2 regions of the Lederbergia sp. B243.17 genome follow, and region 2 is predicted to be linked to the other one. Evidence: a T-box and tRNA genes for the amino acid it is inferred to sense, from the RefSeq annotation. Region 2 holds a T-box; the other holds one or more tRNA genes.
What was found. The T-box of region 2 lies ahead of leuS (leucine--tRNA ligase). A T-box ahead of a tRNA ligase gene usually reads a tRNA of that ligase, here a tRNA-Leu.

Region 1 (4,083 bases), on a different contig from region 2:
CTTGGTCAAGCGGTTAAGACACCGCCCTTTCACGGCGGTAACACGGGTTCGAATCCCGTAGGGGTCACCATTTTCACATAAGCAAGAACATCTTTATCGTCGCGGGGTGGAGCAGTTCGGTAGCTCGTCGGGCTCATAACCCGAAGGTCGCAGGTTCAAATCCTGCCCCCGCAATACATATCATTCAGAACTGAGAGGTTCTGAATGCTCCGGTCCCGTGGTGTAGCGGTTAACATGCCTGCCTGTCACGCAGGAGATCGCCGGTTCGATCCCGGTCGGGACCGCCATTTATTTTATTAGGTTTATGGCTCAGTAGATCAGTTGGTAGAGCACCGAAGCGAAACATCTTCGATCAGCTCCGCAGGCGTATCCATCGAGACGCTCCTTGAATGTTCCTCCTGAGATGGAGACGAAGGACAACTGGAAACTAAATAAGCATTTCCTTTTACTTAAAGGCTCAGTAGCTCAGTTGGTAGAGCAAAGGACTGAAAATCCTTGTGTCGGCGGTTCGATTCCGTCCTGAGCCACCTTTTATAAAAACTTGCATATACTGTGGTGGGGTAGCGAAGTGGCTAAACGCGGCGGACTGTAAATCCGCTCCCTCCGGGTTCGGCGGTTCGAATCCGTCCCCCACCACCATTTACACAGGGGTATAGTTTAAAGGTAGAACTAAGGTCTCCAAAACCTTCAGTGTGGGTTCGATTCCTACTACCCCTGCCAATATGGCGGCTATGGCGAAATGGTCAACGCATCGGATTGTGGCTCCGACATCGTGGGTTCGATTCCCACTAGTCGCCCCATTTACATTTTCATAAGAATAAATTGATCAATGGGCTATAGCCAAGCGGTAAGGCAACGGACTTTGACTCCGTCATTCGTTGGTTCGAATCCAGCTAGCCCAGTATGCGGAAGTAGTTCAGTGGTAGAACATCACCTTGCCAAGGTGGGGGTCGCGGGTTCGAATCCCGTCTTCCGCTCCATGATTAGGCGGCATAGCCAAGCGGTAAGGCACGGGTCTGCAACACCCTTACCACCGGTTCGATTCCGGTTGCCGCCTCCATACTTATTATGCCGGTGTGGCGGAATTGGCAGACGCGCACGACTCAAAATCGTGTTCCGTGAGGAGTGTCGGTTCGACCCCGACCACCGGTATACCAGACAGTCAAATAAAAAACGTTTCCTCTAGCAGGAAACGTTTTTTTTATTGTAGTGGAATAGCAGTAATCCTCTGGGAGTGTGCTTGAAGCGTTGCTTACATCATGCGGTTGTCTGGTGCCACTCTCCTTCGTATGATTAGCATCAGGATTCGTATGAAGATGAATAAAAGGTTCAGCATAAAAACAAAAACGGACAGCTCCTGGCCAATTGCAGTGTAAATAGAACCTCGTATAGGGCTTATTATTATGGAAGAAAGCGAAAGGCCGAGAAAGGAGACAGCGGTGATGAGGGCTGAGTCCAGTAGTGACCGATACCATTTCACTCCTCTCCAAAAATAAAAGCCGAAAATAAGACAAAGCGTATTCACCAGGACAATGGGAAGATACCCGTCATCTATAAAGCCATCCTCGGTTATTGCTGCATTCGGCAATAGGAAAAGGGAGTATAAGAAGTTGAATAGAAGGAGCGATATATATACCCACATTAAACGTACGTCCCTCGTTTTGTTCGTCAACTTTTGTCTTTTTATGATGGATGTTGTAAGAAAAGCCGGTTCATACTGATGTGTTATTGATCCAGGTTCATAGCCCATTTGTTCTTTAAGCAGCAAATAGGGCCGAAATTCTACTTTTGGTGCTTCTGCCACTATCTCAGAAAACTCTTCTTCAGTCACAGCCTTAGATAGATTCAGCTTTGAAATAGCAATCGGCACTTTGTTCTCTTGCAAGGTTTCCAGCCAACTCAGTAATCTTTCTTTGTCAAAATGAGTAAATATAAAATACCTTGGAGCTTCCCTGTTTCCATACGATATGATTAGCTTGGCACCAACTGAATACAAGGTTTTTGCAAAAGCTGAAGAGTGTGCTCTTGGAATAACCCTGAAATCAAGACCAACGAGTACTTCCTTGATATCCTCGTATGGAATTCGCACTGTTTCTTCCTTTTGCTTAGTAATCGATGTCAAAATAAAACCTTCGTCATCCAAATCATACGTTAACCTGAATGCAGTGTATTGGCGGTAGTTCAGGATTAAAAAATAAGCGAGGCAGGTAATTAAGAGCGTAATAAAAATGAAAAAGACGGTGAGCGCCCATTCTCGATGCACGAGAAAATAGATAGTCAGTGAACCGAGCACAAGGGAGAGCAGCAGGAAAACAACAATCAGGAATATATGCAAAACATGCGCATAACGGGGCAGCTGGTTTGTGTAGCCTCGTCCTTTTTTGTCAGGTTGCATTTCAATCATAAACATCGCTTCCTTCCTAAAAAAATCACTTTACAACTTGCTTCGATATAATATATAATAACAGAGTTGCATCGCTAAGATGCATATCCAATTATGCCGGTGTGGCGGAATTGGCAGACGCGCACGACTCAAAATCGTGTTCCGTGAGGAGTGTCGGTTCGACCCCGACCACCGGTATCATGACGTAAAAGAAAAAAGCCTGCAAACGTTGATCTATCAAGGTTTGTAGGCTTTTTTCTATGTATGGTACGATTCAGGTACAACCTACTTGCCAAAGAATCCCATAAAATAATAAAACATATGAGGGTGTTAGACGTTCATTTCAAGCTTTACTAGTAGTAACCTAGTTGAACAATTTCTGATAATCAAAAGAAAGGTTAGGGAAAATATGAATGAACTTATCTTTAGAAGATTGGAAGATGAATTAGATGACTTGGTGGCATTTTTTACAAATAATACTTGGGATTTTCACTCAAACCCAAAACCTTTAGAAGAACAAATTGTAGAGGGATACAAAAAAGGCTGGTACCAAAAAGATAGAGAAACGTTTTGGATAGAAAAGAACACTGAAAAAGTTGGATTGATAATTATTCATGATATAAGCGATACCATTCCTTCATTTGATATCCGTTTAGCAAATAACGTTAGAGGAAAAGGTGTGGGCAAGAAATCGGTTAAGTGGATAGTAGACTACCTATTTAATATGCCTAATAAGAAAATCAGAATTGAGGCATATACTCGAAACGATAACTTCGCAATGAGGAAAACTCTCAGCAATTGTAGTTTTGTTAAAGAAGGATACTTACGAAATGCATGGGAGAATAAAGATGGTAGTATATCGGATTCAATATGCTATTCCATTATTAGAAGTGATTGGGAAAACAAGATAGTAACCCCTATAAGACTTAATGATATTCCTTTCTAAGTGTTTCTTGGTGATTTCCTTATGTAGAGTCGTTAACATTGTTAGACAGCGGTTATTACTTTCTTGGTGAAAGAGGTGACGCCGATGAGGAAATCCAATTGCCTATTATTGATGATTAGAAGACCTTGAAAATGCAAGTGAAACAGCAAATTCAATGGAACATCTAACCGAAGAAGCAAGCAATAATTATAAATCTTATCTCCAAAACAACTTTGTATTGAAAAATGATGTATATATACACCCCAGGAATGAAAAGGCATTGAATGCTTTATCAAAGGAAATATCAGTAACAGACTATTGCTTGAAGGAAAAAATGGATAAGCCTTTTCTGTTGTTGTTGGCTGGACAAAGCATGGACGATTATAGCAAAGAAAAAGCAGAGGTTTTTAAAAAGCTGCATACGAATTTACTAGTAATCCCGATTCCTAACGGGTATCATTTTTTACCAATCACTAATTCCTTCAGGTTGCGGATATTTCGAAGGGCGCATATGCTTGCTTAATTGATTAAGCTGTTCGAGGATTCAAATCAATATCGAGCAATACTAGTAGCAGTAGAACCACATAAGAGCGGGTGCTTTGAGTAATTAAAGCACTCGCTTATTTTTGTGTGGTCATGAGGATCATTTTAATATAAGGCAGAATAAAACTCTGAAATGTCTAAATTTCATGGTATTATCTTTTAAAATACAAAAGGGTGTTACCGTCAAGTAGTTTTGAACACTTTTTGCTAACTAGGATTGAACATGTTCTTC
Region 2 (8,691 bases):
ATTTGCACCCATGCTGCGGCAAATTCGCTGATGGGTGCTTTTTTGTTTTTTTTGCCTGTAAGCGGGTCGTTGAAATAGATAAATTGCTTGTCATACCCTGTTACCAAAACAGAATGCTCTTTCCGGGTGACACGAATCGGACCGCTTTCGGTCTGCCATGTTTCAAAAAACGAATCATCCAGCTCCTTGTATGCGGTATTAATGATCACCCAGACCGGTCTGCCATCCGATAGGGGAATTTTCAGTTCATCAAAATCGCGTCCCGTCATGTTGACGATCTGTCCGGGCATGTAGGTTTCGGCCAGGTCCATAATTGGCTCATTATAAACGCCTAGTCCAGGTTTGCTATAGGAATAGATGCTTCCGACAAAGCCTGTATGCGGATTGCCGAAGTGTACTTGCCCATTGATTACCTTCCTGGTAGAAGGGTCCTTTTTAATTTCTTCGGCCAGTCTCATTTTGTCCGTCTCAATTCCCGCGCTGCCAAGGAGCATCGCGAGCGCAGTCACTTCACAGCCGCGCGGAAGTTCCGGCATTTGGTTTATAATCGGTGCGTCGATCAGCACAGATTCTGCGATTTCAATCAGCGTCGGGCTTCCGGCTGGGGCAGCCGCACCATTTTTTCCGATCGGGGGCACGCTTTCCTGCTTGAGAAAGGAGAGTGAAGGGGCGCTGTATAGAAAAATAGCCCCGGCAAAGAGACAGATAGCGGCAATGGAAAGGAAAGCAGAAAGAGCCGGACGGTATTTATAGCCGACCCATAAAAAGATAATAATAAGGCCGATGCCTGCCAACAGCAGAGGAATTGTATCAATCAAGATATTCAGCACCTTTGCAAAAAACTGCAGATGCGACTAATGGCATCTGTCTATAGTCATTATCGGCAGAAACGATCTTTTTTTCAAGCAGCAAATTGACGTTTGCTTATTTAGAGCGGAAACTGTATTCGTTCTGTTCCTCCACGGACTTATAATAGGCTCCCTTTTCAGCGTATTCCCGGACAATTCGTTCCATATCCTTGATGTCTTCCTCGGTCAGGTCGCGGACGACTTTGGCAGGGCGGCCAAAGGCTAAAGTTCGGGGCGGAATCTTTTTACCTTGGGGAACGAGGCTCCCTGCTCCAATAAAAGCTCCTTCACCAATTTCTGCTTTGTCGAGAACGATGGAGCCCATGCCGATCAGCGCCTGTTTCCGAATGATGCAGCTATGTAAAATGACACTGTGCCCAACAGTCACTTCGTCTTCAAGGATAAGTGGGTTATCGGGACTTTGGTGGAGAACAGAATTATCTTGAACGTTCACTTTAGAACCGATGATTGTCGGAGCAACATCGCCCCGGATGACCGTGTTGAACCAAATGCTCGATTCGCTTCCGATTACAACATCACCTGTTACGGTCGCATCCTTTGCGATAAAAGCGGAAGGATCAATTTCAGGCATCTTGCCGTTATATGGATAAATGGCCATGCATGCTTCACTCGCTTTCTGTCGATTGTCTGCCTCTATTCTAGCCCAAAGTCCAAGGGATGTGTGAACAAATGGAAACAAAAAAGGCTTAGAGGGTACAATAAAGGGAATTCGGATTAGAAAAGATACAGGTGAAGAGGAGGCAGTACGATGAGAGTATGGGAAGCGGATGAGGCGAAGGCCGTCATTGTCCTTGTCCACGGGGCAATGGAACATCATGGGCGTTACGGCTGGCTGATCGAAATGTGGAGGATGTCCGGCTACCATGTAGTGGCCGGGGACTTACCGGGCCAGGGGCTGACAACAAGGTCGCAGCGAGGGCATGTCGACTCCTTCCAGGAATATGTAACGGAGATCCAAAGCTGGCTTGGGAAGGCGCGGGAATACTGCCTGCCTATTTTTTTACTCGGCCACAGTATGGGCGGCCTTTCTGTCATCCGGCTCTTGCAGACGACAGATGAAAGAGTAGACGGCGTTATCCTGTCATCACCTTGTTTGGGGCTTGAAGTCTATCCGCCTACACCGCTTAATGCTCTTTCGGTCGGGCTAAACTGGATTGCTCCGGAATTGAAAGTGAGCAGCAATCTTGTCGGTGTGGAAATGGTTACGAGGAACGATGAAGTAAAGGAACGGGCGATGAATGATAGTCTCTATGTCAGAAAAGTATCAATCCGCTGGTATCGTGAACTGTTGAAAGCAATGAAAGCTGCCTTCGCACAGCTGCCCGATTTGCCGGATGTTCCCTTTTTGGTTTTGCAGGGAGGCGATGATAAAATCGTGGATAAGCTTGAAGTGCGCAAGTGGATCAATCAGGCGGAACTGACAGAAAAGGTTTATAAGGAGTGGAAGAATTGCTACCACGAAGTGTTCAACGAGCCTGAGAAGGATGTCATTTTCAATTATGCGAAAGCCTTTGCCGACCAGCAGCTGGAACTTATCGGCTTCACTCCGCGTCATTGAAATTTTGTGTTTAGATTGAATGGAGATGAAACCCAATGGCATTGCCAGCAAACCCGCTTAGATTAATGAAGGAAATTTACCGGAATGTCATGCCAGCCGTACATAGGGAGTTGGATGGATGGCAGAGAAGGGCAGGAAAGATTCCGAACTTGGAATTGAGAAATCAGGCACTTGCCAGCATCCGGGATAAAACATTCCATTGTGAAGGCGGATCGATTATGGCGCTGGCGGCACTTGAAGGCCGGTCGGAAGCGATCCGTTTTATCGTGGCCTATCAGACGATCAGCGATTATCTCGACAATCTGTGTGACCGGAGCACGTCACTCGACCCAGCTGACTTTGCTGCTCTGCATGAATCGATGCCTGACGCACTGACGCCCGGTGCGAAGCCGAATGACTATTACCGATGCAGGCGCGACCGGGACGATGGCGGCTATTTAACGTCACTCGTCCTCGAGTGCCAGTCTGTTTTGGGAAAATTGCGGCACTACGAATTGATCCGCCCTTACTTGCTCGAGCTCTGCTCCTATTATTGCGAGCTGCAAGTCCATAAACATGTAAGAGCCGAGGAGAGGGAGGAACGGCTGCAAAAATGGTTTGCCGCCAAAGGGGCATCGCTTCCTGAAATGGGCTGGCATGAATTTGCGGCCTGCTCCGGTTCCACGCTTGGCATCTTTTGCCTGGTTTCATATGCATTCCGAAGAGATTTTGCAATGGAGCATGCACGCATGATCAGGGAAGGTTATTTTCCGTATATCCAAGGCTTACACATACTTCTAGATTATTTCATTGATCAGGAAGAAGACCGGACGTGCGGAGATTTGAATTTTTGCAGTTATTATGTGAGCAACGCGGAGATGATGAATCGATTCATCCATTTTCTTGAAGAGGCGGATAGGCATACAAACAGGCTCCCAGACATGCAATTCCATCGCCTATTGAATAGGGGGCTGCTCGGCATCTATCTGTCGGATGAAAAAGTGAATGAGCAAAAGGAAGTCAAAAAAATGGCAGCGGCCATTATGAAGAAGGGCGGACCGGTCGGCTATTTCTTTTATTGGAATGGAAAGGCTTATCGTAAAATCCAGAAGCTTTTCACCGGTTCTGCCAAAAAAGCTGCAGATGCATTATAAAACCGCCGCAAAAGAAATTGCGGCGGTTCGTTTTATCTTTTTTCAATCGCCAAAATAAAGGGCGGACTGTTTTTCTGATTGATGAATTCGTACTGGAGAACATGGACCGTGTTTTGGTCCAGTGATGACGCATATTCAAGAAGACTGTCGCGCTCGATGTCACCGCCGGGATGGCCGTGGTAAACAACGATGATGATCGTCCCGCCCTTTGGCAAAAGAGGGATGAGCTGCTCGATTGCCGAAACAGTCGTCTCAGGTTTCGTAATGATCGACTTGTCACCGCCGGGCAAATAGCCAAGGTTGAAAATGGCTCCTGTTATTTTTCTTTGTCTATCTACTGGAATAAATTGAAGGATTTGCTCGTGGCCCGCGTGAAACAGCGTGATTCGCTCGGCCATCTGTTCATCCTCAGCTAGCCGCTTCGTGTTGCGGATTGCCTCCTCTTGTATATCAAAGCTGTATACGTGGCCGTTCTCACCGACAAGTTCAGCCAAAAATACCGTATCATTGCCGTTTCCGGCTGTCGCATCTACGACCATATCGCCGGGCCTTACGCTTCGCTGCAGAACCATCCGTGCAAATGAAAGTACTCTTTCCAAATTCATCCCCCATACCCCCCGCAAGCTTTTACGCAAAAACATACAAAAACATACAAAAAATTGTAACATATTGCAGGCTGTTTGAGAACACACTAGTGAGGAACATCTTTTCCGTATGTTCAAATTCGCGGCAGAGGAAGGGATCAGCATGGCAACAAGACAATCGGTAACAGACTGTCTCAATCGCTGTCAGGAAGCTATTTCTTTCGCCTCGGACCAATATACTGAAGGATGCCGGCAGGAGAGTTATCGGGATGCTCAGTACAGCGACGCTTTGCTCGGTTTGGATCAGTCCGTTGCAGATCTGGAAAAGCTGAAGGACAGCGCCAATGATCAGCAGCGTGAAATGCTCGACCGGATGAGAATCCAAGTGCAGGATCTGCAAAACAGAATGATTTTGCTCGACCATGGGGTTCCAGCTTACACGCTGCATTGAATTGCCCTTCTCCTGATCATTGTTAAGTGTAGAAAAAGGTGCTGGAAATCAATTTTGATTTCCAGCACTTTTGGTTATTTAGAAGAGGTATTCGTTGGTTACTACTGTACCGTATAGAATGATGTTGTTTAGAAAATCAGTGAAAACAGCTCTATTGGTAAAAAATCATGAATTAAGATGGAAGCCGGCCTGCAAAAAGAGCGGTTTGTAGAACTGTAACTTGTGGAAAAGCGCCTGCACGCCGCCGCCGGCCGCTAAGAAGGAAGCCCGGTCACAATGGTTTTTATGTGCAGGAAAGCCGTGCTTTCAATGGCTTAAATTTACAGAATTAACTTTTATCAAGGAACTTGAAAATACCTATTGCACCCGCACTCCAAAAGGAATAGAATTGCTTTGGCAATCGAAATAATTAGGTGAAAGGGTGCGGTGGGAACATGCCTAAAGCCTTGTGGCTCTTAGTAATCGGGATGCTTGTCAACGTGACAGGCACTTCTTTTTTATGGCCGCTGAATGCGATTTATATTCACGACCATCTTGGAAAATCCCTGTCTGTTGCAGGACTTGTGTTGATGGCGAATTCAGCAGCCAGTGTAGTCGGAAATTTATTGGGCGGCATTCTTCATGATAAGATCGGCGGATACAAATCCATCCTTCTTGGCATCAGCATTTCTGTCGGTGCCTTGACGGGAATGACATTTTGGCATGGATGGCCTCATTACGTTATTTTTCTGACGTTGCTTGGTCTTGGCGGCGGGATCATTTTCCCTTCGGTTTATGCAATGGCGGGATCGGTCTGGAAAGAAGGCGGACGAAAAGCATTCAACGCGATCTACGTTGCTCAGAATGCAGGCGTCGCAATCGGTTCAGCATCGGGTGGATTTGTCGCATCCTTTTCATTTGACTATATATTTGCAGCGAATTTGTTCATGTTTATCGTGTTCTTATTCATTGCAGTATTCGGATACAAAAACATCGGCGGTAGTGGCATGACTCAATCAAACGTGCTGCAGGAAGCAAAGCCTGTTAAAAGCAGGGGCAAACTGTATGCATTGATGATTCTATGCGGTGCCTATTTGCTTGGATGGGTCGGCTATGTGCAGTGGCAGTCGACCATCGCGGCGTATACACAGGAAGTGAATATATCTCTGGCGCAATATAGTGTACTTTGGACAATTAACGGGGCACTGATCGTGTTGGCACAACCACTCTTGCAGCTCGTACTAAAAAAGGTAAGAAACAGTTTGAAGGGCCAGATGGTTACAGGCTTTCTGATTTTCATCGTCTCCTTTTTCATAGCGGGCAATGCAAATGAGTTTAAAGGGTTTGCCGCAGCAATGATCATCCTGACAATCGGTGAGATGCTTGTATGGCCGGTCATTCCGACAATTGCCGACCAGCTTGCTCCGAAAGGCCGGGAAGGTTTTTACCAGGGGATTGTTAACAGTACCGCAACAGGAGGCAGGATGATCGGGCCGCTGCTCGGCGGCATCCTCGTCGACATGTACGGCATGAGAGTGCTGTTCGGCTTCTTGATTGCCTTGCTGGTCATCGCGATCGGCTGTGCAGTCCTCTATGACCGCCCGCTCAAAGCATCCAGAAAGAAAGAGGAGCCGGCCATCGTGGAAAGCCATGTTTAGTCGGCAACTCGCCTATTTTTCAAGAAAAACTTGAAACCGGGTATAAGATTGGCTACAATGGGAACTATCTACAATAAAGATACTGAAACGTTAAGAGTGGATCAGTAGCAAAGACATCCTGTTCAGAGAGTTGGCGGAAGGTGGGAGCCAATCAGGATCCATTGTGAACTCGCCATTCATGTTGTCCGGGTGAACGGCTGGCATCAGGCTAATCCCAGTAATCCGTACCGTTTTCCGCGTTAAGGAGCAATGAGCGGATGCGTAGTGCATCAATGTGGGTGGTACCACGGGAGATTCAGCCTCTCGTCCCAGGATTTTTTCCAGGACGGGAGGTTTTTTGTTTTTTTAGTATTGAAAGGAGCAAACAAGATGAACTTTGATCACAGGAAGATTGAGAAAAAGTGGCAGAAATACTGGGAGGAAAACAAAACATTCAAACTGGATGCAGACGGGAAAGGCGATAAGTTTTACGCTTTGGATATGTTCCCTTATCCATCGGGAGCCGGACTCCATGTCGGCCATCCAGAAGGGTATACGGCGACGGATATCCTGTCCAGAATGAAAAGGATGCAGGGCTATGATGTGCTTCATCCGATCGGCTGGGATGCGTTCGGACTTCCTGCAGAGCAGTATGCGCTTGATACAGGAAATGACCCTGCTGAATTCACTCAGCACAATATTGAAACGTTCAAGCGGCAAATCAAGTCGCTCGGTTTTTCATATGATTGGGACCGGGAGATCAACACGACTGATCCCGGCTATTATAAATGGACGCAGTGGATTTTCCTTAAATTGTTTGAAAAAGGTCTGGCCTATGTCGACGAAGTGCCTGTCAACTGGTGCCCGGCGCTTGGTACGGTTCTTGCTAACGAAGAAGTGATTGACGGGAAAAGTGAAAGAGGCGGACACCCTGTTGAACGCCGGCCGATGAGGCAATGGATTTTGCGCATCACAAAATACGCCGACCGTTTGCTCGATGACCTTGAAGAGCTTGATTGGCCGGAGAGCATCAAAGATATGCAGCGCAACTGGATCGGCCGCTCCGAGGGGGCTGAGGTCCACTTCAAAATCGACGGGCATGAAGGGGATTTCACGGTATTCACGACTAGGCCTGATACACTTTTCGGCGCCACTTATGCAGTCCTTGCCCCTGAGCACCCGCTTGTGGAAAAAATTACGACCGGCGAACATAAAGAAGAAGTTCAGTCTTACCTAGACAATATCAAGGCGAAAAGTGATTTGGAGCGTACAGATCTGGCGAAGGACAAAACAGGAGTGTTTACCGGCGCCTATGCGATCAACCCGGTTTCCGGCGGAAAAATCCCGATTTGGATTGCCGATTATGTTTTGATGAGCTACGGAACCGGAGCAATCATGGCGGTTCCTGCTCATGATGAGCGCGACTTTGAGTTCGCAAAGAAATTTGGCCTTGAAATCAAAGAGGTGGTCGCTGGCGGAGATGTTGAAAAAGAAGCCTACACAGGCGACGGCCCTCACGTTCAATCCGGTTTCCTTGATGGATTGAAAAAGGAGGAGGCCATCTCGAAGATGATCTCCTGGCTTGAGGAAAAAGGGGCCGGCGAGAAAAAGGTCACATATCGTCTTCGCGACTGGTTATTCAGCCGCCAGCGCTACTGGGGCGAGCCAATACCTGTAATCCATTGGGAAGACGGTACAACAACAGGCGTACCAGAAGAAGAACTTCCAGTCATGCTTCCGGTAACTGATCATATTCAACCGTCCGGTACAGGCGAGTCACCGCTTGCTAACATCTCTGAATGGCTGAACGTTGTTGATCCTGTTACCGGCAAAAAAGGCCGGAGGGAGACCAACACAATGCCGCAGTGGGCGGGAAGCTGCTGGTATTATCTGCGCTACATCGATCCGCATAATGATAAAGCACTTGCGGATGAAGAGCTGTTGAAGAAATGGCTGCCGGTCGATATTTATATCGGAGGGGCAGAGCATGCGGTGCTCCATTTGCTGTACGCCCGTTTCTGGCATAAATTCCTCTATGATATCGGTGTTGTGCCGACGAAGGAGCCTTTCCAGAAGCTCTTTAACCAAGGAATGATTCTTGGAGAAAACAATGAAAAAATGAGTAAATCAAAAGGGAATGTTGTCAACCCGGATGATATTGTTGAAAGCCACGGAGCCGATACGCTGAGAATGTATGAAATGTTCATGGGACCGCTTGAAGGTTCGATCGCATGGTCGACAACCGGACTTGATGGCTCCCGCCGTTTCCTCGACCGCATTTGGCGCTTGCTGGTGGATGAAGATGGAAAATTGACAGACAAAGTGAAAGAAGGCGCGGGGCCAGAGCTTGAGAAGGTTTATCATCAGACGGTTAAAAAAGTGACAGAGGACTATGAGAACCTTGGCTACAATACGGCCATTTCCCAATTGATGGTATTTATCAATGAGGCATATAAAGCGGACGTATTGCCAAAGGAATA

Region 1: it encodes a tRNA-Leu, which carries the amino acid that the T-box ahead of leuS (leucine--tRNA ligase) is inferred to sense. The anticodon was not compared.

Annotation. Positions count from the first base shown of each region.
Region 1 is NZ_JBWBKF010000007.1:85-4,167, reverse strand. Features, by position in the region: tRNA gene AC0TWI_RS00160 (tRNA-Glu) at 1-70, shown strand, start outside; tRNA gene AC0TWI_RS00155 (tRNA-Met) at 101-174, shown strand; tRNA gene AC0TWI_RS00150 (tRNA-Asp) at 212-287, shown strand; tRNA gene AC0TWI_RS00145 (tRNA-Phe) at 455-527, shown strand; tRNA gene AC0TWI_RS00140 (tRNA-Tyr) at 555-639, shown strand; tRNA gene AC0TWI_RS00135 (tRNA-Trp) at 647-720, shown strand; tRNA gene AC0TWI_RS00130 (tRNA-His) at 726-800, shown strand; tRNA gene AC0TWI_RS00125 (tRNA-Gln) at 831-902, shown strand; tRNA gene AC0TWI_RS00120 (tRNA-Gly) at 906-980, shown strand; tRNA gene AC0TWI_RS00115 (tRNA-Cys) at 987-1,060, shown strand; tRNA gene AC0TWI_RS00110 (tRNA-Leu) at 1,071-1,152, shown strand; gene AC0TWI_RS00105 (hypothetical protein) at 1,253-2,404, opposite strand; tRNA gene AC0TWI_RS00100 (tRNA-Leu) at 2,500-2,581, shown strand; gene AC0TWI_RS00095 (GNAT family N-acetyltransferase) at 2,793-3,329, shown strand; gene AC0TWI_RS00090 (hypothetical protein) at 3,484-3,831, shown strand; partial or broken gene AC0TWI_RS00085 (ATP-binding protein) at 4,063-4,083, opposite strand, start outside.
Region 2 is NZ_JBWBKF010000062.1:11,168-19,858, forward strand. Features, by position in the region: gene AC0TWI_RS11585 (C39 family peptidase) at 1-827, opposite strand, end outside; gene AC0TWI_RS11590 (gamma carbonic anhydrase) at 925-1,467, opposite strand; gene AC0TWI_RS11595 (lysophospholipase) at 1,618-2,427, shown strand; gene AC0TWI_RS11600 (tetraprenyl-beta-curcumene synthase family protein) at 2,463-3,560, shown strand; gene mnmM (tRNA 5-(aminomethyl)-2-thiouridylate-methyltransferase MnmM) at 3,593-4,165, opposite strand; gene AC0TWI_RS11610 (YtzC family protein) at 4,308-4,595, shown strand; gene AC0TWI_RS11615 (MDR family MFS transporter) at 5,030-6,232, shown strand; T-box leader at 6,314-6,546, shown strand; gene leuS (leucine--tRNA ligase) at 6,602-8,691, shown strand, end outside.